4 regions of the Nonomuraea sp. NPDC003560 genome follow, and region 3 is predicted to be linked to each of the others. Evidence: riboswitches for the same ligand, from Rfam matches in the RefSeq annotation. Region 3 holds a riboswitch; each other region holds the start of a gene.
What was found. Region 3 has a riboswitch for cyclic di-AMP ahead of ACFYUV_RS07810 (C40 family peptidase). Riboswitches for the same ligand answer to the same signal wherever they lie in the genome.
Positions count from the first base shown of each region.

Region 1 (7,022 bases), on a different contig from region 3:
AGGCTGACGACCTGCGGGATGCCGGCCCGCCCGGCGGCGGTCAGGCGGTCGGGGCCGGCCGACAACACGCCGCCGACGAGCTCGTCGGCCAGCTCGGTGGTGGTCAGGTCGAGCACCCCGGCGAAGTGGCCGCCGGCCGCCAGCGCCTCCATGGCCCTGCCGCCCGAGCCGGTGGCGTGGAAGACCAGCACCTCGTAGCCCAGGGACTCCAGCCGGGCCCGCGCGGCGTCGACGGCGGGCGTGGTGACGCCGAACATCGTGGCCGCGACCAGCGGTTTGTCCTCCCCGGACGGCTCGGCGCCGGCGTCGTAGGAGGCGGCCATCGCGCTGATCGCGGCGGCGGCGTTGGTCAGGATGCGGCGGGAGACGGAGTTGACGCCCGCGACGTCGACGACGCTGTACATGAGCGTCACGTCGGTCTCCCCGACGTAGGCCGAGACGTCGCCGCTGACCATGGTCGAGACGAGCAGCTTGGGCAGGCCGACGGGCAGCGCCCGCATGACGGCGGCGGCGATGGAGGAGCCGCCGCTGCCGCCGAGCGCGAGCACGCCGCTCAGCTCGCCGCGGGCGTGCAGGTCCTTGGCCAGGGCGGTGGCCCCGGCCGCCATGGCCGCGAGCGCGGCGCCGCGGTCGCCGGCGCTCCTGAGCCGGTCGAGGCCGGTGCCCGCGGCCCGCGCGACGGCCTCGGCGGGGACGTCGGCGGCCAGCGCCGGGGCGCCCATGACGCCGGTGTCCATGAGGACGACGCCCTGGCCGGCCCGGATGATCAGGTCGCGGACGAGGGCGTACTCCTCCCCCTTGGTGTCGAGGGTGCCCAGCAGCAAGACCGCCATGTCAGACCTCCTACGATCGGCCTTCCGACCTTACCCGGCGATCTCCGCGTGGCGGATGCCCAGCACGTCCACGCCGTGCTCGGACAGCGGGCGGGAGCCGAAGATGCGGCGTTCCTCCTCGGTGATGGCGACGTCGTTGATGCTGGCCTCGCGGCGGCGCATCAGCCCCGAGGCGTCGAACTCCCACTGCTCGTTGCCGTAGCTGCGCCACCACTGGCCGGCGGCGTCGCGGGACTCGTACTGGAAGCGCACGGCGATGCGGTCGCCGGTGACCGCCCACAGCTCTTTGCGCAGGGCGTAGTCCAGTTCGCGGGCCCACTTGCGGCGCAGGAACTCCGCGATCTCGGCGCGGCCGGTGACGAACTCGCCGCGGTTGCGCCACACGGAGTCCTCGGTGTAGGCGAGCGCGACGCGGTCGGGGTCGCGGGTGTTCCAGGCGTCCTCGGCGGCCTGGACCTTGATCCGGGCGGTCTCCTCGGTGAACGGCGGGACGGGCGGGCGGGTCATGGGCTGTCCTCTCCGATCGAGAGAACGGGCGTTCTCCCGGGGTGTGCGCTAGCGTAGAGAACGACCGTTCTCCGCGGCAAGCACCTGGAGGGGTGTCATGGATCACGAGCAGCGGCTGCTGGACGCCGCGGGCGACCTGTTCTACCGCCGCGGCGTGCAGGCGGTCGGCATGGACGAGATCCGGGCCGCCTCCGGCGTCTCGCTGAAACGCCTCTACCAGTGTTTCCCGTCGAAGGAGGCGCTGGTCGTGGCCTATCTGCGGCGGCGCGACGAACGCTGGATGGCCTCGCTCACCGCGTACGTGGCCGACGCCGGCGACCGCATCCCGGCGGTCTTCGCGTGGCTGGAACGCTGGTTCACCGAGGACGACTTCCGCGGCTGCGGGTTCGCCAACGCCTTCGCCGAGCTGGGCGCCGGTTCGGCCGCCGTCCGCGCGGCGGTGCGCGAGCACAAGGGGCGCCTGCGCGCCTACCTGCGCTCGCTCGCCGAGGAGGCGGGAGCCGGGGACCCCGGCCTGCTCGCCGAGCAGTTGCTCACCCTGATCGACGGCGCCACGGTCACCGCGATGATCTCGGAGGAGCCGGGCGCGGCCCGCTCGGCCGGGCAGGCCGCGGCGGTCCTGGTCCACCGGCACCGGCGGCCCTGAAACGCGAAAAGCGCACTCCCGTCCTGAAACGCGAAAGAGCGCACTCCCCGCGGGGAGTGCGCTCTTCGCTTGGCAGGATCAGGCGGCGTACGACGGGTAGCCGTAGCCGACGACCTGGGAGGTCGGGCGGACGCGCTGCTCGACCTTGCCGTTGCCGGTGTTGCCCTCGATCGTGGAGATCGTGCCGTCGCCGTTGTCCTTGACGACGAAGCCGACGTGCTGGATGTCGCTCAGGCTCTTGCTGCCGCTCCAGGAGAAGAAGACGACGGCGCCCGGCTTGGCCTCGGTGCCCCAGCGGTCGTTGGCGGCGAACCACTTGGCGTGGGTCACGGTGTAGGCGTCCCAGCCGACCTGCGGGCGGGCGCCGGTCTGCTCGCCGACCCAGGAGACGAACATCGAGCACCAGGGGGCGTTCAGGTACATGGCGCGGTTGCCGCCGTCACGCGCGGCGGTCTCGGCGGCGCGCTGCGAGTCGGCGTACCACTTCTGGAACTTGGTGCCGCCGCCGTTGGCGTCCTCGGAGGTGCCGACCTGGGCGCGGGCGGTGGCCAGCACCTGGGCGGCGGTGACGTTGACCTTGCCCTTGGCGCTCTCGTCGGCGGCGCGGTGCTGCGCGACGAGCGGCTGGGCGGCCACGCCGGCGACCTTGGCGGTCTGGGTGGCGGTGTGGGCGGTGGCGTGGGTGGTGTCGGCGTTCACTGCCGCGTGCGTGCCGAGCACGCCGGCGACGGCGGTCGCGCCGAGAGCGATCTTGGCGAGGTCGAGCTTGAAGGCACGGTGAAGACGGTGCTTGGCCATGAGGGTGTTACTCCTTGAGCTTCCGTGCCGCTTGCCGGGTTAGCTGACGGGTTCGGGCGGGAAGCTGCCCTACGGCACCACGGTGCCGATTCACCCCATTGGACACATGGGTCCCCGGTTCCGCGCACAGGCGGATTCAGCGGTCTCTTGGTCAGGCAAAGGGCTGACGCATCGTCTTCCCGGGCCCGGGAAAGGGCCTGAAGATATATGTGCGACGCCCGGATGCGGGGATGTCCGCATCGACTCTGTACAACACGGGTCCCGCTTGGGTAATTCCCAGGCAATGCCATCCCTACCTGGGACGACTCCCCGTTCGGCTGTGTACAACCAAGCTACCCGGCGAGTAATTCCCAGGCAAATGGAGGCAATGAATTCGACGCTGCGTGGGAGAAACGCTACGCACCGAATCGGTTCACGCCACGTGCGCCTTTATCGCCACGCTCGTGAGCGCCAGCAACAATTCCAGATCGGGCTCGGCGTCGACCTGTACGGCGACCCAGGCGCGGTCGCGGCAGGCATGGACCTGGTCGCACGCCCGCAGGTACGGTTCCAGGCGGCCGATGGCGGGGGCGGTGAGCCGTACGTGGATCTCGTCCCGGCCGGCCAGGCGCAGGATCTCGGTTCCGTGTACGGCGAAGGTGACCTGCTGACCGGTGCCGCTGACGTTCAGCGACGGCCAGGACCGTAACTCCGCGACCGCGCGGACCACGTAGGGCCCGCGTCGCGTGGGCGTCCGCCGCCAGGCGGAGATTCCTGCCACGCTCCAATGCTGAGCCACGGCTCACCCCGCCGTCAGCCCCCGTTCCTGAACCGTTATCCCCTCGTGAACGGGCGCGCCCGGGGTCTGACCGGCACGATTACGGACACCTGACCGATACGTATTGACGCTCCCCCAGGCAGAAGCTACCGTCGATTCACAACTTAAAGGAAACTTTCCTAATAGTTTCCCCAGAAGTCTCCCATCCCACTCCCCACACACCCCCCAACGGATGTCGGAGCGACATGAAACACACCATTCTGAGCAAGGTCCTGGCGGGAATGGCGGCGTTGGCCCTGCCCCTCACCGCGGCCGTGGCCGCCCCGGCGCTCGCCTCCGCCAGCACGGTGGCGTACGCGGCGGCCTGGGCCCCGTGGACCGCCTACACGGCGGGCACGGTCGTCACCTACAACGGCGTCGACTACGTCTGTCTCCAGGCGCACACCTCCCAGCCCGGCTGGGAGCCGCCGAACGTGGCGGCGCTGTGGAAGGTCTCCGGCGGCGGCGGCAGCGACACGACCGCGCCGTCCGTGCCGGGCAACCTGCGCTCGACCGGCGTCACGGACACGAGCGTGGCCCTGGCCTGGAACGCCTCCACCGACAACGTGGCCGTGACCGGCTACGAGGTCTACCGCGGCGGCACCCTGGTCACCACCGTCACGGGCACCACGTACAACGACACCGGCCTCACCGCGAACACGGCCTACAGCTACACCGTGCGCGCGCGTGACGCGGCCGGCAACCGCTCGGCCAACAGCAACCAGATCTCCGCGACGACCACCGGCGGCGGTGGCGGCGACGACAAGACCCCGCCGTCGGTCCCCGGCAACCTGCGCTCGACCGGCGTCAGCAACAACAGCGTCTCGCTGGCCTGGAACGCCTCCACCGACAACGTGGCGGTCACCGGCTACGAGGTCTACCGCGGCGGCACCCTGGTCACCACCGTCACGGGCACGTCGTACAACGACACCGGCCTCAGCGCCAACACCTCCTACAACTACACCGTGCGGGCGCGTGACGCGGCCGGCAACCGCTCGGCCGACAGCAACCAGATCACCGCGACCACCACGGGCGGCGGCGGCGGTGGCGGCAACAAGGTGCTGGGCTACTTCGTCCAGTGGGGCATCTACCAGCGCGGCTACCACGTCAAGAACATCGACACCAGCGGCTCGGCGGCCAAGCTGACCCACATCAACTACGCGTTCGGCAACGTGCAGAACGGGCAGTGCACGATCGGCGACAGCTACGCCGACTACGACCGCTTCTACCAGGCGGGCGAGAGCGTCGACGGCGTCGCCGACACCTGGGACAACGGCGCGCTGCGCGGCAACTTCAACCAGCTGCGCAAGCTGAAGAAGAAGTACCCCAACCTGAAGGTGCTCTTCTCCTTCGGCGGCTGGACCTGGTCCGGCGGCTTCGGCCAGGCGGCGCAGAACCCGACGGCCTTCGCCGACTCCTGCTACAAGCTGGTGGAGGACCCCCGCTGGGCCGACGTCTTCGACGGCATCGACATCGACTGGGAGTACCCGAACGCCTGCGGCCTGACCTGTGACACCAGCGGCGCGGCGGCGTTCAAGAACGTGATGTCCGCGCTGCGCTCGCGCTTCGGCGCGAACAACCTGGTCACCGCGGCCATCACCGCCGACGGCAACGACGGCGGCAAGATCGACGCGGCCGACTACGGCGGCGCCGCCCAGTACGTCGACTGGTACAACGTCATGACGTACGACTTCTTCGGCGGCTGGGACGCGCAGGGCCCGACCGCCCCGCACTCCCCGCTCACCACCTGGGACAAGATCCCGGTCCCCGGCTTCTACACCGACAACGCCATCCAGAAGCTCAAGAGCAAGGGCGTCCCGGCCGCCAAGCTGCTGCTCGGCATCGGCTTCTACGGCCGCGGCTGGACCGGCGTGACCCAGGCCGCGCCCGGCGGCACGGCGACCGGCCCGGCGCCCGGCACGTACGAGCAGGGCATCGAGGACTACAAGGTCATCAAGACCCGCTGCCCGTCCACCGGCACGGTCGCGGGCACGGCCTACGCCTACTGCGGCAACCAGTGGTGGAGCTACGACACGCCGAGCACCATCGGCGGCAAGATGAGCTACTCGAAGAACCAGGGCCTCGGCGGCGCGTTCTTCTGGGAGCTCAGCGGTGACACCACCAACGCCGAACTCCTCACGGCCATGAAGAACGGCCTCGGATAAGTTCCTCGGACAGGTTCGCACGTCAGGGGTCGGTCCCGGGTTTCGGGGCCGGCCCTTCGCCGTGCCCGGCGCGCCTCAGGACGGAACACGGACGCCTTGGGAGAAGCTGGTCACCGGGGGTGAACGACGATTCTCTGGGGTGGCGGGCACAGGCGGCCCTTCTTCACGACACCGGTGTTCCTGGTCGGCCTGATCGGGATCACGGTGCTGGTGGTCGGGCTGGACAGGTTCACCGGCGGGGGCGCGGAGCTCGTGCCGGTGCTGATCTTCCTGCCCGCGATCGTGTCGGGTCTGGGCTCGGTGGTGCAGACGTCGATCGCGTCGGTGTGGGTGCTGGCGGTGGTGTCGGCCTCGGTCGCCTATCTGGGCGGCAGTCTGCGGACGAACCTGGAGGTCTCCGGCTTCACCGCGGCGTTCGGGCTGATGAGCGTGGTCGGCGCGAGCTACCGGATCCAGCGCGAGGAGGAGGTCCGCCGGTTGCGCTCGGCCGCCGCGGCGTTGCAGCGGCAGCTCGTCAGGCCGCTGCCGCTGCGCTCGCTCGACGTGGTCGTGGACGGCCTCTACCAGCCCATCGAGGAGGACACGATGGTGGGCGGCGACATGTACGAGGTGGCGCCGTCGCCGTACGGGACCCGGGTGATGATCGCCGACGTGCAGGGCAAGGGGCTGCCCGCGATCGGCGCCGCGCTGGCCGTGCTGGGCGCCTTCCGGGAGGCGGCCTACCGCGAGATCTCCCTCATGGGCGTGGCCGACGCCCTGGAGGACGCCGTGATCAGGCACAACAGGTTCGCCGCGCACACCGGCGAGCCCGAGCGGTTCGTCACCGCGCTGCTGCTGGACATCGGCCCGGAGCTGGAGGTGGACGCGGTCAACTGCGGGCACATCGCGCCGTACCTGATCCACGGCGGGAACGCCGGGCAGCTCTGGCTCGGCGAGCCGGAGGTGCCGCTCGGCCTGGCCGGGCTGGCGGGCGAGCCGCGCCACGGCGCGCGCTTCGCCTTCCCGCGCGGGGCCTCGCTGCTGCTGTGCACCGACGGCGTGACCGAGGCCCGCGACCGCGACGGCTCCTTCTACCCGCTGGAGCAGCGGCTGCGCTCCTGGGCCCGCGACCCGCCGGCCAGGACCGTCGAGGCCCTGGCCGCCGACCTGGCCACCTTCACGCACGGCGCGCCGCGCGACGACATCGCGGTGCTCATCCTGCGCCGGACCGGATCGTGACCGCCCGAGCGACGGGACGGCAACTATTAAGAAAGTTTCCTAACAGAACGCATTGACGG
Region 1 is NZ_JBIAOF010000007.1:310,934-317,955, reverse strand. Features, by position in the region: gene ACFYUV_RS28035 (Tm-1-like ATP-binding domain-containing protein) at 1-833, opposite strand, end outside; gene ACFYUV_RS28030 (nuclear transport factor 2 family protein) at 864-1,340, opposite strand; gene ACFYUV_RS28025 (TetR/AcrR family transcriptional regulator) at 1,438-1,986, shown strand; gene ACFYUV_RS28020 (CHAP domain-containing protein) at 2,065-2,784, opposite strand; cyclic di-AMP (ydaO/yuaA leader) riboswitch at 2,799-2,936, opposite strand; gene ACFYUV_RS28015 (luciferase family protein) at 3,197-3,544, opposite strand; gene ACFYUV_RS28010 (glycosyl hydrolase family 18 protein) at 3,787-5,745, shown strand; gene ACFYUV_RS28005 (PP2C family protein-serine/threonine phosphatase) at 5,920-6,963, shown strand.
Region 1: another riboswitch for cyclic di-AMP. It lies ahead of ACFYUV_RS28020 (CHAP domain-containing protein); the one in region 3 lies ahead of ACFYUV_RS07810 (C40 family peptidase).

Region 2 (7,022 bases), on a different contig from region 3:
AGATGGCTCTCTCGACGAGGCTCAGTGAGCCGCTTCGTACTTCTCCACGACGGTGGAGGCGATCCTGCCGCGCTCGCTGACCGGCAGGCCGTGAGCCTTGGCCCACTGCCGGATCTCCGAGCTCTTCTCGCGGCTCATCGCACGGTTGCCGCCGCGACCACGGCGACGGGCGGACACGGCTCCTGCCCTGCGGGCGTGCTGCACGAAAGGCGTGAGTGCGTCCCTCAGCTTCTTGGCGTTAACGTCGCTGAGGTCAATCTCATAGGAGGAGCCGTCAATAGCGAAGCTGACCGTCTCATTGGCCTCGCCCCCATCGAGGTCATCGATGAGAATCTCCTGGATCTGCTTGGCCATCTACGCAATCCTTTCCCGGAGCATTGTTTCATTCGCTCGCCCAAACATATACCCGGAAAGGCGCGGAGACAATTCAGCGCTACGGGGATTCGGCTGACTGGCAGATCAGTTCTGGTTCTCGGCCTGATCCTGGCGGTTTGCCCGTCGCCCGGCGCCCTCCGATCGCAGCAACTTCACCGCGCCAAAGATGAAGGCGCCGCCGACCACGACCGGGGGGATGAGCGCTGACAATACGTCTGTTACGGCTTCCATTCGTCCTCGCCTCCAGGGCTAGCAGGGTTTCGGGGGCGCTAAATACGCATCCCGGCGCGACCTGCGGGACCTGCGGGAGCACGCCGGACGCTCATGACGCCTAGGTGACAACTCACCCGGAACCGACCATAGCCACACACAGTCGCCCTCAGGGAGCAGGGGCACCGACATCCGGCAACCCGGACGTCCCATAGCCTAATGCCAGTCTCTCCAGGCTCCTTACCGGATCAAGGGAAAATTTTGCGAAAAGGCATCTTCCCAGGTGTGGACGCCTCAACGAAGATCTTTTACCACCCGCGTTCCGGCCAGCCTGTCATGTGGCCCGCGCTCCAACGGCTTGTCGATCAGGATGAGCAGCCCGACGCCGAACAGCAGCATTCCGGCCAGCAGATTGACCACCGGAATGCCCATCAGCATGACAGGCCCGGGATAGACCAGGGCCCGTTTCAGCAGGGCGCCACGCGGAAGGCCGTCCGGCGCCAGGCGAATCTTCATGATCGCCTGGCCGAACGTCCGCCGGCGCAGGCAATGGGCCCGCCAGTCATAGGCCGTATAACACAGGCCGGCCAGGAACCAGGCCAAGAGCCCGGGGAGCCGTCCGCCGAACGCCTCGACCATCCCGACAGTCCGGAAGGCGCCCCACAGCGCGATGAACAGAATGTAATAGAAGACCCCGAAGACCAGCGCCTCAATGAAGCGGGCGGCGAGGCGTTCCCACCATTCCGCGGGCACGGCGCCCGGCCACGACGGTGTCCCGGCCATATCCCACCTCACGCGGTCGGCGGTCGTACCCCCCATATTGGTACGCCCCGCACACACAAAACAGAGGCCGGCGGGAAGCCGGCCCCTGTTTTACGCTGACGCGGGATTACTTGATCTTCACGACCACCGTGCCCGCGAACTTGTCCGCGAACGTCTGCTGCAGCGGCTTGTCCCACAGCTGCGAGGCGCCGTTGACCGCGACGCACGCCCAGGCGAGCAGCGGGCCGAGGAACGGGATGACGCTCAGGATGTAGCCGCCCCAGGTGACGCCGGCGCGCTTGATCGCCAGGTCGGACGCGAGCCCGCCCGGAGGAAGGGCCTGGCCCACCGGCACGACCTTGATCCCCATGACCATCTTGCCGACCGTCTGGCCGTTCATCTTCGTCAGGAAGAACTCGTAGCACACCCAGACGGCGGTCGTCACGATCGCCGACAGGATGCCGATGACGAAGCCCGACAGGATGCCGGAGGTCGAGCCGGTCGCCGAGTCGTAACCGATCGCGAACAGGCCCAGGATGAGGCTGACCACGAAGTTCACGACGCCGAGGATGACGCCGTCGATGATCCTCGCGACCAGACGCTGCCACCACTCCGCCAGGGGGGCCGGAGCTCCCGGAGGCTGCACGCCGACGGGCTGACCGTAGGGCTGGCCGTAGCCGGGCTGGCCGTAGGGCTGCGACTGCTGCTGCTGGCCGTATGCCTGGCCGTACTGCTGCTGGTCGCCGTACTGCTGGCCGTAACCCTGTTGCTGGTCGCCGTACTGCTGCTGGGCGTAGCCGCCCTGCTGGCCGTACTGGGCGTCCTGGCCGTAGCCCTGCTGCTGGCCGTAGTCGGACTGCGGCTGCTGGCCGTAACCCTGCTGACCCGAGGCGGCCTGCTGGCCGTACTGGGCCTCCTGGCCGTAACCCTGCTGACCGGAGGCGGCCTGCTGGCCGTAGCCGGGCTGGGCGTACTGCTGGCCCGAGGACTGCGGCTGCTGGCCGTAACCCTGCTGGCCCGAGGCGGCCTGCTGGCCGTACTGGGCGTCCTGCCCGTAGCCCTGCTGCTGGCCGTAGTCGGGTAGCGACTGCGGTTGCTGGCCGTACTGCTGCTGCTGACCGTAACCCTGCTGGCCCGAGGCGGCCTGCTGGCCGTACTGGGCCTCCTGCCCGTAGCCCTGCTGACCGGAGGCGGCCTGCTGGCCGTAGCCGGGCTGGGCGTACTGCTGGCCGGAGGCGGGCTGCTGTCCGTAACCCTGCTGGCCGTACTGGGCTTCCTGGCCGTAGCCGGGCTGCGTGTACTGCTGGCCCGAGGACTGCGGCTGCTGACCGTAGCCCTGCTGACCCGAGGCGGCCTGCTGGCCGTACTGGGCCTCCTGGCCGTAGCCGGGCTGCGTGTACTGCTGGCCCGAGGACTGCGGCTGCTGGCCGTAGCCCTGCTGCTGGCCGTAGCCCTGCTGACCCGGGGCGGCCTGCTGGCCGTACTGGGGCTGCTGGCCGTAGCCCTGCTGCTGGCCGTACTGCTGCTGTTGCTGGCCGTACTGCTGTTGCTGGCCATAGCCCTGTTGCTGCTGCTGACCGTATGGGGGCTGGCCGAAGGCATCGTCCGCCCGGTAGCCGACCACAGTCACGTCCGGGTCGGGCTCACCGGGCCGACGGCCGTGGTGCTGGCCGTACTCGGGGTTCTCGCCGGAATCGTCCTGTGGGTACGGCGGCTGTCCGGTGCTCACCGTGTCACCTCGCTTCGAGTGCGCATGTGGCACGTGTCAGGACACATGCCTGTGCTGCCCAACGTATCGACATAGGTATCAACAATCACCTTTCCAAGTGGTCAAGGTCCGCGTCACCCGATGTCAGATGCAGCAGCATGCGGGTGTTGCCAAGGGTGTTCGGTTTGACGTGTTCCAGATCAAGGAACTCCGCCACACCCTCGTCGTACGAGGCCAGCAACTCGGCGTAGACCTCGGGTGAGACCGGTGTGCCCTGGATGGGGCGGAAACCGTGCCTCGCGAAGAAGTCGACCTCAAAAGTCAGACAGAATACACGCCGCAGCCCCAGATCCTTCGCCTGCCGGACGAGTGCCGAGACGATCCGCCGCCCCACGCCCAGCCCCCGGCACGCGGGATCGACGGCCACCGTACGGACCTCGGCGAGGTCCTCCCAGAGCACGTGGAGCGCGCCGCAGCCGACGACCTCCCCGCCCCGCTCGGCCACCCAGAACTCCTGGACGTCCTCGTACAGCGTGACCGTGGCCTTCTCCAGGAGCCGCGGCCCCGCGCCCGCGTAGGTGTCCACGAGACGCCTGATCGCACGCACGTCGGGCGTGCGCGCACGCCTGACCACGACCGCGGTCTCGGGGACTGCCACTTCGGCCACCTGCTCCATGGCTCCCCAGGGTACAGATCTCATTACGGCTCGGCCCTAAATCCCACGTCTCGGGCATCTCATCACATCCCGTGGTCAGGTGAACACGGGCCGACTTGGAGCTTTCCTCCAGACCTCAGCACCCCGAATGCTGGACAAAAGGTGCAGAAGCCCGCTTCCGTACGGCTACCCACGAGATCACCTTGTGACCCTTCAGTTGTGAAACCTCTACAGACTCGGCAGTTCCGGTTGAGCGTGAACCCGGAGTGCATTAGTGTCCAGCGACGATGTTCTCCGCGTAATGCGCGCGGAAAGACACGCCCAATTCCCGCAAGGGAAGCCGGGGAACCAACGGCGGCGAGCACCTGGCGCCACCACTTGGGGTGAATCCGACCATCTCGGTAGGGCTGCTCCGGCCCGAACCCGTCAGCTAACCCGGCCGGCGTCGATGAGAGGAGCTCGGTTGGTGAAGCGGACGTTCGACCGCTCGGGGACGTCCGGGGGCAGGCACGCCCGCCCCCAGGAGCAGGCCAGGCGCGCACACCGCCTCGGCGTCATCGGCGTCACCGTCGCCGCGATGCTGTTCGCCGTCCCCGTCGGCTCCGCCGCCGCCGACCCGAAGCCGTCGCTCTCCGAGCTCTCCGACCAGGTGGAGAAGCTGCACGAAGAGATCGAGACGCTGGCCGAGCAGTACAACGAGCAGCGCGAACGGCTGAAGGCCGCCCAGAAGGCCAACGACTCCGCCCAGAAGATCCTGGCCACCAGCGAGTCCGACCTGGCCGCCAAGCGCGCCAGGGCCTCGCTGCTCGCCCAGAACGCCTACATCACCGGCGGCCTGGACAAGGCCCTGGCCTTCGCCCAGTCCGGCGACCCCGAGACCTTCCTCGACCGGGCCGCGACCACGTACGCGCTCGAACAGCAGCAGGGCGAGGAGGTCAACCAGCTCGCCAGGGCCATGGAGGCCGCCGAGCGGGCCAGGGCCGGCGCCAAGACCCGCATCGCCGAGGTCCAGAAGCTCGTCACCGATCTGGAGAGCAGGCGCTCGAAGATCACCAAGCTGGTCACCAAGGTCGAGAGCAACCTCTACCGGCGGGCCGTCGGCGAGGCCGGCCGTCCCGGCACCCGGGCCGTGCGCGTCAACCTGCCGGTCATCGGCGACGGCAAGGCCGCCCAGGCCGTCAAGTGGGCCCTCACCCAGCAGCTCAAGCCGTACGTGTGGGGCGCCGAAGGGCCGCGCTCCTACGACTGCTCCGGGCTGGTGATGGCCGCCTACCAGCGCGTGGGCATCTCGCTCCCCCACTACACCGGCGACCAGTGGACGGCCGGCAGGCAGGTCAGCCGCGACCAGCTGCGCCCCGGCGACCTGGTGTTCTTCTACAGCGACCTGCACCACGTCGGCATCTACATCGGCGGCGGCATGATGGTCCACGCTCCGCGGACGGGTGACGTCGTGCGGGTCGCCCCGATCGGCGGGCGGCCGTTCGCCGGCGGCGTGCGCATCGCGGACTGACCCGCGCGCCGGTTCGCCCAGCGCCACTTCGCCCAGCGCCGGTTCGCCCAGCGTCACTGGATGATGAGCGCCACCGGATGAGCGCCGCTAGATGAGCTGGCGGCGCGCCGCCCATGCCACGGCCTCGATCGCCGTGGCCACGCCGATGCGGTCGCAGATGCCCCTCAGCCTGCGCCGTACGGTCCGTCCGCTGATGTCCAGCCGCCTGCCGACCCGATCGACCGTCACTCCCCTGGCCAGCTCGGCCAGTAACGCCAAATCCGCGTGGCTCAGCTCAACGCCTTCTGTGAGCACATCCACCGGGAGCCCTCCCCCAAACAGCAGAACTCGGACCTTTCAGGCGAAGCAAAGCCGCTCGTCTCGGTGAAGGTAAACGCATCGCGGAAAGGTCGTCAAGCGCCACAATCGGCGCCCTTGACCAGTGCTATTGACATGATCACTTATATGTGACGTACTCCGCATATGTTGGCACGCCGTGGTCCGCTATGAACGGTCCAAACGATCAATTCGGCGGCCCGGTTCCACCTCCGATGAGCGCCACCGACGTGCTGGGTTTTGATCCCTCGGATCCGCAATTTGTGCGCGATCCGTACGTCCGATATCGCGAGCTGCGAGCCGCCGGGCCGATCTTCAGAACGCGCGGCGGGCTGCTCGTCGTGACCACGTACGAGTTGTGCGCGGCCGTGTTGCGCGACCCCGGGTTCGGTCACGGAACGTCCTCGCCCGCGCAGGAAGAGGCAGGTCAGCCCGGCAGGTCGTTCCTGCTCATGGACCCGCCCGATCACACCCGGTTGCGTGCTCTGGTCAGCCGCGCGTTCACGCCGCGCATGGTGACCCGCCTCAGGCCGCGGATCGAGGCGATCACCGCCGACCTGATCGGGCGGCTGCCGGAGGAGGCGGAGCTGATTTCCGGCTTCGCGTACCCGCTGCCGGTGATGGTGATCAGCGAGATGCTCGGGGTGCCGCCGGAGGACCACGACCGCTTCCGCGGATGGAGCGAGGCCCTTGCCCGCGGACTTGACCCGATGCTGACAGACGCCCTCATGTCGGAAACGGAGCGTTCCAGGAACGAGTTCCGCGACTACTTCCGCCACCTGATCGCGCGGCGGCGCGAGCGTCCCGGCGAGGACCTCCTGAGCGCCCTCGCACACGTCGAGGAGCTCACCGAGGCCGAGTTGCTGGCGACCTGCGTGCTGCTGCTCGTGGCCGGCCACGAGACCACCGTCAACCTCATCGCGAACGGCGTGCTGAACCTGCTGCGGCACGACCTGCTGCACCGCGCCGCCGAGCGCCCGAGGGAGGTCGTGGAGGAGGTGCTGCGCTTCGATCCGCCGGTCCAGCTCACCTCCAGGATCGCGCTGGAGGACCGGGAACTGGGCGGGACGCCGGTGCCCGCGGGCTCGGCCGTGCTCGTGCCGATCGGCGCGGCCAATCGCGACCCCGCCGCGTTCGCCGATCCCGACCGGTTCGCCCCCGGCCGCGAGCCCGGCTGCCGGTGCGGCTCAGGCGGTAGCGTCGTAGCGTTCCCTGGCGGCCTCGACGTCCTCGATGTGCTCCTCGGCCCATGCCTTGATGGCGGTGACCAGCGGCATCAGGCTCTGGCCCAGCGGGGTGAGCGCGTAGTCGACGCGCACCGGCACCTGCGGCGTGATCCGGCGCGCCACCAGGCCGTCGCGCTCCAGGCCGCGCAGGGTCTGGGTGAGCATCTTCTGGCTGACCCCCGCGATGTGCCGGGCCAGGTCGCTGTAGCGGCGCTCGCCGGAGGCCAGCGAGCTGAGCACCAGCGTGACCCATTTGTCGCT
Region 2 is NZ_JBIAOF010000006.1:164,654-171,675, forward strand. Features, by position in the region: gene ACFYUV_RS24355 (Lsr2 family protein) at 22-354, opposite strand; gene ACFYUV_RS24360 (RDD family protein) at 880-1,368, opposite strand; gene ACFYUV_RS24365 (RDD family protein) at 1,475-3,076, opposite strand; gene ACFYUV_RS24370 (amino-acid N-acetyltransferase) at 3,162-3,731, opposite strand; cyclic di-AMP (ydaO/yuaA leader) riboswitch at 4,019-4,170, shown strand; gene ACFYUV_RS24375 (NlpC/P60 family protein) at 4,177-5,220, shown strand; gene ACFYUV_RS24380 (LuxR C-terminal-related transcriptional regulator) at 5,308-5,520, opposite strand; partial or broken gene ACFYUV_RS24385 (cytochrome P450) at 6,264-6,689, shown strand; gene ACFYUV_RS24390 (winged helix-turn-helix transcriptional regulator) at 6,723-7,022, opposite strand, start outside.
Region 2: another riboswitch for cyclic di-AMP. It lies ahead of ACFYUV_RS24375 (NlpC/P60 family protein); the one in region 3 lies ahead of ACFYUV_RS07810 (C40 family peptidase).

Region 3 (7,022 bases):
CCAGGTGTAATCCCTGGGAGGCGACGCTGTGAGGTTTGGCCGGGTGACGGTGGCCGCGGGTCTCGCGATCGGACTGATGACGGTCCCGATGGGTGCGGCGCTCGCTGATCCCAAGCCCACTCTCAAACAGGCCAAGGCCAAGCTGGAGAAGCTGAACGACAAGGCCGACAAGGTGGTCGACCGGTACAACACGGCGACCGAGAACTACAAGAAGGCCAAGGACGCCTACATCAGGCTCAACGACCGCTACAAGCAGAAGCTGCAGACGGTCGCCGACCTCCGCGCCGAGATCATCAGGGTGGCGGTGGACTCCTACAAGCTGGGCGGGGACGTCACCTCCCTGCCCGGCATGGTCGGCGTCGACGATCCCGAGAACCTGCTGGCCGGGCTGGCCATGGCCGGGCAGCTCTCGCGCGAGCGGCTGGAGAAGCTGGCCGCCTTCGACCGCGAGAACAAGGGGCTCAAGGCCGAGCGCGACAATGCCGAGACCGCGCTCGCCGACGCCGACAAGGAGCGGGACGCCGTCCAGCGGGAGCGGGCCGAGGTGCTGAAGCTGGTCGGCCAGCAGAAGAAGCTCCTGGACAAGCTGGGGGCCTACAACCCGGGCAATCCCAACAGCACCGGCATCAAGTACACCGGTCCCGCCTCGGGCAGCGCGGCGGCCGTCCTGAACTTCGCCTTCGCCCAGGTGGGCAAGCCGTACATCTACGGGGGCACGGGCCCGCGCGGCTACGACTGCTCAGGGCTGACGCAGGCCGCCTGGCGCGCCGCCGGCGTCTCACTGCCGCGTACGACGTGGCAGCAGTGGGCCTGGGGCGCGAGCCGGAAGGTGGACCTCAAGGACCTCCAGCCGGGTGACCTCATCTTCAGCGAGGGGCTCGGGCACGTCAGCATCTACGCGGGTGGCGGCAAGATCGTTCATGCGCCGCAGACGGGCGACGTCGTCAAGGTCGTCCGCCTCGCCGACTACGGTCGCCCGCTCGTCGGAGCCATCCGCCCCTGACTCGGCCCCCGCCCGAAATCTCGGGCGGCTTCGGCGTGCCCGTGAGCGCTGCGGCGAACGGGACAAACGGGGCGAAAGGGCCCTGACAATCAGGTGTGCCGGGAAGTGTGAGAAGGGTCACAAAGCGGTAACGGAGTCCTGAGGTCCAGCAGGGGTTTCACCCTTGACTTGCACCTTTATCTGATCTTTACAGGCCGAGTCTCCCTTTGCCAAATCTTGACCCCTCGGCGTAGTTTCTGGCGTCGCGGTCAGCAAGCCATGCGCACCGCGGATCGACATCGGAACCCCGATGCGGACCAGATAAAAATCCAGCGGTCGCCGCCGATATCCCCGTTCAGGCACAACCATCGGGCGGCGACCTGCCGAGTCCGTGCAGCCAGGAGGCACGGAGCCGGGGACCCAAAGATCCCGTCATCCCCCGGGATCAGGGGTGAATCGGCGCGTCTTTCGCGCCGTAGGGCGACTTCCAGGCCCGAATCCGTCAGCTAACCCGGTAGGCGTTCGTGGAAGACACAAGGAGAAATCCTGTCTACCTCCCTGCATAACCCCCGTCTGTCCCGTCTTGCCCTGAGGGGCGTCGCACTCACGATGACCGTGACGGCCGGAGGTGCGGTTCTCCATGCCGTACCGGCCGGGGCGCAGACGGTGAGCGAATCGGCCGCCAGGCTCACCGCGGTGTCCAGCACCGCCAAGGCGGCCACTGCGAAGTCGGCCAGGTCGGCGAAGACCGTCAGGTCTGCCAAGTCGGCCAAGGCCGCGCGGCAGGCGTCGAAGGCCCGCAGGGCCGTCGCCGTCGCCAAGCATCAGGTCGGCGACCCGTACCGGTACGGGGCCACGGGCCCTGGTGCGTTCGACTGCTCCGGACTCGTCCAGTACGCCTGGAAGAAGGCCGGGGTACGACTCCCGCGCGTGACGAACAGCCAGTTCGCCCGCATCAAGCGCAAGGTCTCCTGGCGCAATCTCAAGCCGGGCGACCTGATGTTCTTCAACGGGCTGGGCCACGTCGGCATGTACGTCGGCCACGGCAAGATGGTCCATTCGCCGCGGACCGGCGAACGGGTGCGCATCGACAAACTGGGCGGATGGCGGAAGTCGTCGTTCGTCGGCGCGGTGCGTCCCGGCGCGTGACAACGGGCCCCGCCCGGACCCTCCCCGGTCCGGGCCGGGGCCTGTCGCATGCCCGGCCCCGAGCAGGACCCGGTCTGGCGAAGGGCTCGGCTCCGGGACGGGATCGGTCCGGCGAAGGGCTCGGCCTCGGGAAGGGGCCGGGAGGGGCGTGGGCCTACTAGCATCGGGCCGTGTCCTCGCAGGTGCGTCCGTCCCTTCGCGGTCCGCGGCTGCTCCTCTCGGTCCTGCTGCTGTCGACGGCGGTGCTCGTGGTGGCCGACGCGCCGCCCGCCGCCGTCCTGCCCGCCGGGGCGCGCGGGTTGTGGAGCGACGGCGGTCAGGTGGCCCGCGGCGCGCGGTCCGTGGTCGTGGGGCACCGCGCAGAGCCCGGCGTGCTCGCCGATCTGGCCCGCCGCGCGGATCTCGCCGGACGGCGGGTGTCCGCGATGCTCGGCCGGCCGGTGCGCGCGCTGGTCGTCGTGCCGGACTCCGACGCCGAGGCGGCCGGGCTGGCGCGCACGGGCCCGCTGGACGGGCTGGCCGCGGTGGCCGACGGCGCCAGGGTGATCGTCGTGCCCGGCTCGTTCGCCCGGCTCACCTCCACGGGACGTGACGTTGTCCTCACCCATGAGCTCACCCACGTCGCCGCGGGCACCGACCGGCTGCCCGTCTGGCTCTACGAGGGGTTTGCCGACTACGTGGCCTACCGCGACGCCGGACTCCCCGTCGGGACGGCCGCCGCCGAACTCGCCGCCGACGTAAGGGCCGGCCGGCTGCCGAGCGAGTTGCCCGGACCTGCGGCTTTCGCCCCCACGGCCGCCGATCCCGGACGGCTCGCGCGGGCGTACCAGGAGGCCTGGATGGCGTGTCGCTTCCTCGCGGACCGGTTCGGTGACGGGACCCTGGTACGGCTCTACCGTGATGCCCGCGTGGCCGGCGTCGATCAGGCGCTCGCCTCCGTGGGGCTCACCGCCGAGACGCTGGCGGCACGGTGGCGCGAGTACGTACGAGAGCAGCTCGCGTGAAGGGGAGGCAGATGAGCGAGCGGAACGACCCGTCCCGGGAAGGGGACGAGCCCGCCGGAGCGGTCGCCGGAGGGGCCGATGAGCCCGGCACGGCGGTCGCGGCGGCGCACGGCGGCGGTGTGGCCATCAGGGACGACGGCGGGGACCGGCCCGGTGAAGGTGCGCCGCGGGAGCCGTCCGGCACCAACGAGCCACCCGAGTCCCCGGGCCACCCCGACGACCCGGACTATCCGGACGCCCGCCCCGACGCGGACGCCGACCCCGACACCGAGGACCCCCGTCACCCCCGACCCCCCACCCCCGACGACCGCCCCCACGCCGACGCCCCCGCCACCGACGCCCAGCCCCCCGCGCAGGCCGCCGAGGACACGGACACCCCCGGCAAGAGCCCCGAGCCCCCCGTCGACCCGGGAACGGGCGGCAAAGGCGGCGGCAAGGGCAAAGGCGGCGGCAAGGGCAAGGGCGGCGAAGGAGGCGGCAAGGGCAAGGGCGGCAAGGGCGCGGGCGATCCCGCCGGCCCCCTCGCCGAAGGCGTCGAGGCCCGTCCGGGAACCGGCAAGCTGACGGGAACGGCGGAGCACCTGATCGCCCGCGAACGGCAACGCGCGGAATCCCGCTCCAGGCGCGCCGCCGGCGCCGCCCTGGCCCTGGTCGGCGGCGTGATCCTGGCGGTGGCCGCGTTCGCCACCCCCTGGCGGGTCCTGGCGGCGGGCGCGCCCGCCGTCGCCCCCGACCCCGCCCGCGACTTCAGCGCCGCCCAGATCGCCAGGGCGCAGGCGTTCGACGCGGCCACCACCCTGCCCGGCTACATCTCGCTCGGTCTCACGGTCCTGTTCGCCGGGCTGCTGGTCCTGACGCCGTTCGCGGCCAAGGTGCTGGGCGTGCTCAGGGGCCCGTGGTGGGTGCGGGTGATCCTCGGCGTGGTGGTGCTCACCGCGATCACCGAGGTGCTGAGGTGGCCGCTCGGCATGTGGTTCGAGACGATCCTGCGCGACTACGGCCTGTCCACCCAGGACTGGGCGGGCTGGACCGCCGACCGGCTCAAGAACACCGGCGTCGGCGTGCTGCTGACGGCCGTCATGCTGCTCGCCCTCGTGGCGCTGGCCCGCAAGGTGCGCCGCTGGTGGATCCCGGCCGCCGTGGGCGCGTTCGCGCTCACCCTCGGCGTGTCGTACGTCTACCCGGTGGTGTTCGAGCCGCTGTTCAACGACTTCACCTCCATGCCGCAGGGCTCGCTGCGGTCGGAACTGCTGGCCATGGCCGAGCGGGACGGCGTCCCGGTCGAGGACGTGCTGGTCGCCGACGCCTCGCGGCGCACCACGGCGCTCAACGCGTACGTGTCGGGCTTCGGGGCCACCCGCCGGATCGTCGTCTACGACACGCTGCTCAAGGCGCCGGAGTCGGAGGTCGAGCTGGTGGTCGCGCACGAGCTGGGCCACGCCAAGCACGCCGACGTGCTCGACGGCACGCTGCTCGGCGGACTGCTGGCCGCCTTCGGGGCGATCGGCCTGTTCCTGCTGGTCGGGCCGCTGCGGCGGCGCACGGGGATCGCCTCGGTGGCCGACCCGCGCGCCATCGGCGTGCTCATGGGGCTGATGACGCTGGCCTCGCTGGTCTCCGACCCGGCCCAGAACCTGATCACGCGGCACGTGGAGGCGCGGGCCGACGTGCACGCCCTCGACCTCACCAGGGATCCGGCCACGTTCGTCGCGATGCAGAAACGCCTCGCCATAACCAACATTTCCGACTTGTCGCCGGATGCGGTGGAATATGTGCTCTATGCCTCCCATCCCTCCAGCCCCGAGCGCAACGCCCTGGCCCGCTCGTGGGCGAGACTGAACGGCGTCCCCGAACCGTGACCGACGTGGTCTTCGTGACGAACGACTTCCCGCCCAGGCCGGGCGGCATCCAGTCGTTCGTGCACGGACTCGCGCTCCGCACGCCGGGGGTGGCCGTCTACGCCCCCGCCTGGCCGGGATGCGAGGAGTTCGACCGGCGTCAGCCGTACCGGGTCGTCCGGCACCCGACGCGGCTGATGCTGCCCACCCCGGCCGTCGCGCGCAGGGCGGCCGGGCTGGTGGCCGAGCACCGCGCCGAGACCGTCGTCTTCGGCGCGGCCGCGCCGCTCGGCCTGCTCGCACCCCGTCTGCGCGCGGCGGGGGCGCGGCGGGTGGTGATGCTCACCCACGGCCACGAGGCGTCGTGGGCGGGCGCGCCGGGCTTCCGCTCGGTGCTGCGCAGGATCGGCGCGCACGCCGACGTGGTGACCTACCTGGGCGACTACACGCGGCAGCGGCTGGCCGCGGCGATCCCCCCGCACAAGCTCGTACGCCTGGCGCCCGGCGTCGACGTCGACCAGTTCCACCCGCGGGCCGCCAAGGCGGCGCTGGGCCTCGACGGCCGGCCGGTGGTGGCCTGCGTGTCCCGGCTGGTCCCGCGCAAGGGCCAGGACCAGCTCATCCGGGCCTGGCCCAGGGTGCTGCGCGCGGTGCCGGACGCGGTGCTGCTGCTCGTCGGCGGCGGCCCGTACCGGGCGAGGCTGGAGCGCCTGGCGGGCGGGCACGAGTCGATCAGGTTCACCGGCACGGTCCCCGCCGCGAGCCTGCCCGGCTACTACGCGGCGGCCGACGTCTTCGCGATGCCCTGCCGCACCCGCTGGAACGGCGTGGACGTCGAGGGCCTCGGGATCGTCTTCCTGGAGGCGTCGGCGACCGGCCTGCCGGTGGTCGCGGGCAACTCCGGCGGCGCGCCGGACGCCGTCCGGCCCGGGGAGACGGGCCTGGTCGTGGACGGCGCGGACGTCGCGGACGTCGCCCAGGCCGTCGTCGACCTGCTCTCCGACCCCGCGCGGGCACGCAAGATGGGCGCCCGCGGCCGCGACTGGATCACCCGCGAGTGGACGTGGGAGCAGGTCGCCACCCGCTTCCACGCCCTGCTCCGACCCTCCTGACCTTGGCCAGGTACACCTAGCCCTTGGTCGAGCCCAGCGTGAGCCCGGCGACGAACTGCTTGTGCAGGAGCTGGAAGACGACCAGCGTGGGCAGCGCCACCAGCAGGGACCCGGCCGCCAGCAGGTTGTAGTCGGTGAAGAACTGGCCGCGCAGGTTGTTCAGCGCCGAGGTCACCGGCAGCTTGTCGCCCGAGGACATCAGCACCAGCGCCCACAGGAAGTCGTTGTACATCCAGGTGAACTCCAGGGTGGCCAGCGCCGCCAGCACCGGCCTGCACAGCGGCAGCGTGAGCCGCCAGTAGCGCTTCCACACGCTCGCGCCGTCCACGAGCGCCGCCTCGGTGATCTCCTCCGGGATCGTCCGCATGAAGTTCGCGATGACGAAGACGCAGAAGCCGAACTGGAACGCCACGTGGATGAGGATCAGCCCGAGGTAGGAGTCGTAGAGCGACTGGGAGTCCGACAGCCAGGCGGGCAGCGGCACCAGCGTGTAGAGGGTGTACAGCGGGGTGATGAGCACCTGCGGCGGCATCAGGTTCCCGGCGGTGAACACGATCAGCAGCGCCTTGCGCCCCGGGACGCGCACCCGCGCGACGGCGAACGCCGTGAACGAGGCCAGCAAGAGCGTGACCAGCACCCCGGGGACGACGATGATCAGCGTGTTCAGGTAGTAGCGGGGCAGCTCGGCCCGGCTCCACGCCTCGGCGTAGTAGCCGAGCGTGAGGTGCTCGGGCACCGACAGGTAACCCAGCCGGGCCGTCTCCGCGTACGGCCGCAGCGAGGCGTAGACCGACAGGGCCAGCGGCAGCACCCAGCCCAGCGCGACCAGCGCGAGGAAGACGTGCAGCAGGACGCGCAGCGGCCGCACGGGCCGGCGCGGGGGCGGCCGCCGGTCCTGGGCCGGGGGAGCGGCGGCGGGCGCGGTGAGCGTCATCGC
Region 3 is NZ_JBIAOF010000002.1:528,948-535,969, forward strand. Features, by position in the region: gene ACFYUV_RS07805 (NlpC/P60 family protein) at 77-1,003, shown strand; cyclic di-AMP (ydaO/yuaA leader) riboswitch at 1,354-1,518, shown strand; gene ACFYUV_RS07810 (C40 family peptidase) at 1,649-2,131, shown strand; gene ACFYUV_RS07815 (hypothetical protein) at 2,302-3,135, shown strand; gene ACFYUV_RS07820 (M48 family metalloprotease) at 3,147-4,994, shown strand; gene ACFYUV_RS07825 (glycosyltransferase family 4 protein) at 4,991-6,085, shown strand; gene ACFYUV_RS07830 (carbohydrate ABC transporter permease) at 6,102-7,019, opposite strand; gene ACFYUV_RS07835 (sugar ABC transporter permease) at 7,016-7,022, opposite strand, start outside.

Region 4 (7,022 bases), on a different contig from region 3:
GCCGGGCAGGCGGTCGTCCTCGGCCAGTACCTGTCGGCGCTGGAGATCGTCACGCCGGAGGAGGAGGCCGGGCTGCACGCCTCGATGCTGCGCGCGCTGGCCGCCCGCGGCTGCACCGACGTGGTGTTCAAGCCGCACCCGGCCGCCGGACGCCGGCACGCGCAACTGCTGCGCGCGGCGGCCGGGCCGCTGGGGGTGCGGCTGACGGTGGCCGGGGAGAGCGTGCCGGCCGAGGTGTGCTTCGCGACGCAGCGGCCCGAGCTGGTCGTGGGCTGCTTCTCCACCGGCCTGGTGACCGCCCGGCGCTACTTCGGCCTGCCGGTCGCCTCCTTCGGCACCGGCCTGGTGCTGGACCGGCTGACGCCGTACGAGAACAGCAACCGGGTGCCGGCCACGATCGTGGACGCGCTGCTGCCCCGGCTGAACGCCGACGGCGTGATCGACGAGCCGCCGCGCACGGACCTGCCCGCGCTGGTGCGCGCGGTCGGCTACTGCATGCAGGCCGACGCCTATCCCGAGCTGCGCCCGTCGGGCCCGGGGTTCGACGGGGCGTTCGACGGGCGCTACTTCAAGCGCAAGCGCCTGGAGACGCTGGGGCTGGCCGAGCCGCCCTCGGCGCTGTCCAGGCTGCGCAGGAAGATCAGGTCAGCGATCTGAGGTAGCGGCGCACCCGCCGCTTGGCCCGGTAGCCCGCCCGCAGCATCGTGGGCGGCACCTCCACCCGCAACCTGGCCCGGCGGCGGGCCGCGGCGTGCTCGGGGCCGTCCAGCAGCGAGCGGGCGGGCGGGCGGGCCCCGTCCGCGGCCAGGCCGGTCAGCAGGGCCGCCCAGTCGTCGCGGCCGGCCGGGTGGAAGTAGTTGGCCTCGCACCAGCGCGGCTCGGCCGTGCGGAAGTCGCCCAGGGCCAGGTCGTCGAGCGTGCCGAGCAGGCCGCTGCCCTCGAACACCAGGTTGATCATCTCGGCGCTGACGCCGAAGTCGCTCAGCACCAGCGACGGCACGCCCATGGCGACGGCCTCCAGCGCGGCCGTCGAGCTGACCGTGACGAACCCGGCCGCCCGCGACAGCTGCTCGTGCATCGACCCGGCCGCGAACGTCAGCCTGCCCGGCTCGCCCATCTCGCGCCACAGCCGCTGGTAGTGGTGGCGTTCGTTGTGGGTCTGGCGTTCGTGCTCCAGGGCGCGCAGCTTGACCACGACCTCCAGGCCGGGGCGGCGGGCGGCCAGCTCGGCCAGCGCCGTCAGCACCCGTTCGCGCTCCTCCCGCGCCCGCGGCACCTTGGCCTGGGTGGCGAACACGACGCGGTCGCCGCCGCCGGACACCGCGCCGGGCCGCAGGAACGGCAGCCTGGCCAGTCCGACCGCCCCTCCCCCGCCGAGCCGGCCGGCGATCTCGGAGAACTCGGCCACCTCCCGCTCGCTGTGCACCACGAACAGGTCGCAGCCGCTGCGGAACAGCCACGCCTTCTCCGTGGCCGGCACCGAGATGCCGGGCAGCCCGCTGACGAACACCGGCCGTGCCCGGCCCGCCGGCCGCAGCCCGGCCAGCACGTCGGCCACCAGGACGTCCACCACCGGGCCCGTGCAGCCCACCAGGATCGCGTCGGGGCGGGTGCGCTCGGCCAGGCGGCGCAGCGAGCGCGCCGACAACACCGGGGGCGCCGCGCGCCCGCCCACCGCCGCCGCGATCTGCTCCGGCGAGGGCGCGATCGGGGTGCGCACCACCACCAGCTCGCTCTCGCAGCCCGCGGGCAGGTCGTCGAGCAGGCAGGCCGCCCACTTCAGATACGAGTCGGAGTCGGCTATCGCCAGCACCCTCACCTGGAAGCTCCTGTCAAATGCGATCGCAGGCCGGGGGCCGCCCTGCTCGTCCACCAGTCGTCGGGAACGTCCACCGGCTCGACCTCGACGCCGCGCGGGCCGAGCAGCACCCGCAGCGAGGTGATCGCGGTCGAGGGCAGGCTGAGCACCCGCTGCCCGGCGTCGAGGCCGCGCAGCGTCAGCTCGGCCGGCACGCCCGCGTCGTGCACGGTGATGCCGGGACGTTCGCCGATCAGCGCCAGGTCGACGGGGTCCTCGCGGCGGTGCGGGTAGTAGGCCAGCGGCTCGCGTCCGGCCAGGTCGGTCAGCCAGCGCAGGTAGTGGTCGCGGTGGACCAGCCCGTTGCGGACCAGGGACGTGCCGAGGACGACCGTGCGCTCGGCGGGCCCCTGGGCGCTCGGCGGCTGGGCGCGCAGCCAGGCGAAGTCGTGGCGGACGAGGTCCACGCCCGCCCCCCGGACGGCGGCGGCCAGCTCGTCGGGGACGGGCAGGGCGGTGAAGACCGACACCCGGCTCATCCGCAGCCGCAGCGCGGCGGCCAGGCCGAGCAGGGCGCGCGCCCGCGAGGGGGTCGCCCGGGCCCGCAGCAGCGGCCGGAACGGCCCGGCGGCCAGCAGTTCGAGCAGCCTGAGCGTGGCCAGGCCGTCGTCCACGACGACGATGCGGCCGGGGTCGGAGGTCAGCCAGCGCATCTGGACCTTGCCGGAGAACGCGTCGCCCACGGCCTGGACGCGGCGCGGCATGCGCTCGCGCGGCTCGTCCAGCACCAGGCCGGCGGGCAGGTCGAGGCGGCGCAGCTCCTTGCGGGTGGCGCGCAGCGGACGCAGGCCGGCGCGCGGCACGACCACGGTGTCCGGGCCGAGCAGCCCGGCATGGTGGGCCTCGACGGCGCACAGCATCTGGAGCGGAGACTCCACCCAGGCCGACGCCTGTCTGACCACTCTGTTTCCCCCAGCCGGTGGATGGCCTTGCACGACCCGCCTCAAGGTAGCCCGGCCTGCTTAAGCCGCAAGAAACGACACGTGAACAATGGAGGGTATGAACTCGCTGATGCTCAACACCGACGGTGTGCAGATACCACAGCTCGGCTTCGGCGTCTGGCAGGTCTCTGCCGACGACGCCGAGCACGCGGTGACGGCCGCGCTGCGCGCCGGATACCGGCACGTCGACACCGCCGCCGCCTACGAGAACGAGGAGGGCGTCGGCCGGGCCGTGCGCGCCGCCGGGGTGCCACGGGAGAAGGTGTTCGTCACCACCAAGCTGTGGAACGGCGACCACGGGCGCGCCGAGCAGGCCTTCGACGAGAGCCTGGCCCGCCTGGGCCTCGACTACGTAGATCTTTTCCTGATCCACTGGCCGGTCCCGGAGCAGGACAGGTACGTGCAGGCCTGGCGGGGGCTGGAGAAGATCTACCGGGACGGCCGGGCCAAGGCCATCGGGGTCTCCAACTTCACGGTCGCCACCCTGACCCGGCTGATGGAGGAGACCGACATCACGCCGTCGATCAACCAGATCGAGCTCCACCCGTACTTCCAGCAGCGCGAGATGCGGGCCTTCCACGAGGCCAACGGCATCCTGACCGAGGCGTGGAGCCCGCTCGGGCAGGGCAAGGGGCTGCTGGCCGACCCGGCGCTGCGCGTGCTGTCGGAGAAGTACGGCAAGACGCCCGCCCAGATCGTGCTCCGCTGGCACCTGCAGCTCGGCAACGTGGTGATCCCCAAGTCGGTCACGCCGTCGCGGATCGAGGAGAACATCGACGTGTTCGACTTCATCCTCGACACCGAGGACATGGCGGCCATCGGCGCGATGAACGCGGGGCGGCGGATCGGGCCCGACCCCGACTCGTTCAACCTGACCTGAGCGCTCTACGATCTCGGTCGTGCGAGATTTCACCTGGGGAATAGCGGCGACCGGCGGCATCGCGCGTACCGTGGGGGCGGCCATCGTGGCCGAGCCCGGCATGCGGGTGGCCGCCGTCGGCTCGCGGAGCCCGCTCAGGGCGCGGGCGCTGGCCGACGAGCTGGGCGCGGAGTCGGCCTACGGCTCCTACGAGGCCCTGTGCGCCGATCCGGCCGTCGACGCGATCTACGTCGCCACGCCGCACGCCCAGCACCTGGAGGTGGCCGAGGCGGCCATCGCGGCGGGCAAGTCGGTGCTGTGCGAGAAGCCGCTGGCGGCCGACGTGGCCGACGCCGGGCGCATGGTGGCGCTGGCCCGCGCGGCCGGGGTCTTCCTCATGGAGGCCATGTGGATGCGCTTCAACCCGCTCATCCAGCGGGTGGCGGCCGATCCGCGCTTCGGTGAGATCCGGTCGGTGCGGGCCTCGTTCGGCTTCGCGCTGCCCTACGACCCCGCCCATCGGCTGTGGGCGCCGGAGCTGGGCGGCGGGGCGCTGCTCGACCTGGGGATCTACCCGTTCGGGCTGGCCCAGCTGCTGCTCGGCATGCCCGCGGAGCTGCGGATGGCCGGCTCGCTGGCGCCCAGCGGGGTCGACGCCGAGGCCGGCGGGCTGCTGCTGTACCCCGACGGTCGGCGGGCCCTGGTGGACGTGTCGCTGCTGGCGCATCACGCCAACGACGCGAGCGTGGTGGGCACGTCGATGCGGGCCGACATCCTGGCGCCGTTCTGGGCGCCGCGGCGGGTGCTGCTGTCGGGGCCGTCGATGGAGACGGAGGAGCTGGTGCTCGACCCGGCCGACAACGGTTACGCGGGCGAGCTGCGCGAGGTGCGCGCGGCCACGATCGAGGGCCGCACGGAGAGCGAGATCATGCCGCTTGACGAATCCCTTGCCATGATGGGGCTTCTGGCCGAAGCACGGGCCCAACTCTCCTAGCTGGACCTTTAGCCACTTGCCTGGCTCTTGCCCGATGTATTACCTTGTGGGGCATCTCGCGGCAGATGTCCGGTTTATCCGGCTTTGTCCAACCATCGCAAGACATTTCACAGGATCGTCCTGTGACCGCTGAATCCGCCTCCGGGCGGAACCGGGGACCCACGTCCTTTGGGGTGAATCGGCACTTCGGTGCCGTAGGGCAGCTTCCACGTCCGAACCCGTCAGCTAACCCGGTAAGCGGCATGGAAGCAAGGAGTCAATGCCCTCGATGGCCACGCACCGTCCCATCCGTGCCCCGAAGATCACCTACGCCCACGCCGCGCTCGGCGCGGCCATCCTCGCCTCCGCCATCGGCGCTCACGCCACCACCGCCGCCGCCGACAGCGCCGGCCCGGCCGCCGCGGCCGGCCACTCGGCCGCCGCGCCGCAGGCCGCCGCCCAGACCCGCAAGGCGGAGGAGACCCAGGTCAACGTCACCGCCCAGCAGGTCCTGGCGATGGCCAAGGCCCAGGTCGGCACCTCCGAGAACGCCTATGGCGGCGGCACCAAGTTCCAGAAGTGGTACGCCGACTCCAAGCGCGCCGCCGAGACCATCGCCCGCGACGGCGGCACCCGCGCCATGTACCTGAACGCCCCCTGGTGCTCGATCTTCGTCTCCTGGGTCGGCGAGCAGACCGGCGCCCGCCCGCAGGTCGGCTGGGACGCCTGGACCGTGGCCCACGCCAAGTGGTTCGCCGCCAACGACCGCTGGGGCGCCGAGGCCAGGCCCGGCGCGGTGGTCTTCTTCTCCTGGGGCGGCAGCAAGAGCCTGGACGCCATCCAGCACGTCGGCTTCGTCGTCAAGGACAACGGCGATGGCACGATCTCCACGATCGAGGGCAACACCGGCAACGGCAAGGTCGAGGAGCGCGTCCGTCCGAAGTCGCAGGTCGTCGGCTACGGATACCCGCAGTACGCGAGCTGACCTCCGCCCGCTCCGAGCGCGCGTCCCGCACGAGGGACGCGCGCTCGCCGCGTCTCAGGGCCGGACCGCCGCCAGCGAGTAGAGGATCGGCAGGTGCGAGTCCCCGAACGGGAACCGGTACCGGCCGTCCGCGCCCTCCGGCAGCAGGCCGCGCGGGTCGAGGTCGGTCTCGACGTGCTCGCCCAGCTCGGCCACCGTGAACCCGGCCCGCGCCGCCGCCGTGACGATCTCGCCCACCGAGTACGGGTACTCGACCGCCTCGTGGGTCCCGGTCACCACCGCGGCGTCGGCGTACGTGCCGGTCACCGTCTCCCGGTGGGCCTGGCCGCCGCCGTAGGGCCAGTCGGCCACCAGCGGGTCGAGCGAGGCCACCGTCTGGTAGGCCGGATGCAGGTCGACCAGCACCAGCCGGCCGCCGGGCCGCAGCGCCATGGCCGCGCCGCGCATCCAGGCGTCCAGGTCGCCGATCCAGCACAACACGCCGTACGTGGCCACCGCCACGTCGAAGCCGCCGGCCAGCTCCGCCGGCAGCCGCTGCGTGTCCGCCTCCACGAACGTGGCCGCCAGCCCTGCCCTGGCCGCCAGCTCGCGGGCGCGCGCGACCGCCACCGGGGAGAAGTCGACGCCGGTCACCCGCGCTCCGAGACGTGCCCAGCTCAGCGTGTCCAGGCCGAAGTGGCACTGCAGGTGGAGCAGGTCCCGGCCGGCGACGTCGCCGGCCAGGCGGCGTTCGAGCGGGTAGAGGGTCTGCCGGCCGGCGAGGAAGGCGTCGACGTCGTAGAACCGGTCGGCCGAGGTGGAGCCGTGGACGCGGGCGCGCTCGTCCCACAGGGCCCGGTTGGGCACGGGGGCGTCTGGTGCGGGTTGGGGCATGGGGCGAGGATGGCACATCGGCCACCCCGCCGCACGACCGGTACGGTGCCCTGGAAGCGGACGGTCCGCGCCCGCGTGTCGATCCGGCCGGCGCCCGTTCGACGCTTCGGCGAGGCCGGCTCCGCCCCGGGGGCCGCGGACGGAAGGGACGGCAGGATGAAATTCATGATCGTCGGCAAGGCCAACGAGGAGACCGAGGCCGGGGCGCTGCCCAGCCAGGAGCTCGTCGACAACATGCACGCCTACAACGAGGCGCTGGCCAAGGCCGGGGTGCTGCTGGCCGCCGAAGGGCTCTACCCGAGCTCGCAGGGCGCGCAGATCGCCTACAGCGGCGGCCGGGCCACAGTGATCGACGGCCCGTTCGCCGAGGCCAAGGAGCTGATCGCGGGGTTCTGGCTGATCCAGGTGAAGTCCAGGGAGGAGGCTCTGGAATGGGCGATGCGCGTGCCCGTCCCCGAGGGCTATGACGGGATCGGCCTGGACGTGTGGCGGGTGTACGACGCCTCCGACGCGCCCGACGCGGCCTCGTCCGA
Region 4 is NZ_JBIAOF010000004.1:507,461-514,482, forward strand. Features, by position in the region: gene ACFYUV_RS18510 (alpha-2,8-polysialyltransferase family protein) at 1-657, shown strand, start outside; gene ACFYUV_RS18515 (DUF6716 putative glycosyltransferase) at 641-1,819, opposite strand; gene ACFYUV_RS18520 (hypothetical protein) at 1,816-2,760, opposite strand; gene ACFYUV_RS18525 (aldo/keto reductase) at 2,858-3,679, shown strand; gene ACFYUV_RS18530 (Gfo/Idh/MocA family protein) at 3,699-4,652, shown strand; cyclic di-AMP (ydaO/yuaA leader) riboswitch at 4,770-4,907, shown strand; gene ACFYUV_RS18535 (CHAP domain-containing protein) at 4,921-5,616, shown strand; gene ACFYUV_RS18540 (class I SAM-dependent methyltransferase) at 5,671-6,489, opposite strand; gene ACFYUV_RS18545 (YciI family protein) at 6,646-7,022, shown strand, end outside.
Region 4: another riboswitch for cyclic di-AMP. It lies ahead of ACFYUV_RS18535 (CHAP domain-containing protein); the one in region 3 lies ahead of ACFYUV_RS07810 (C40 family peptidase).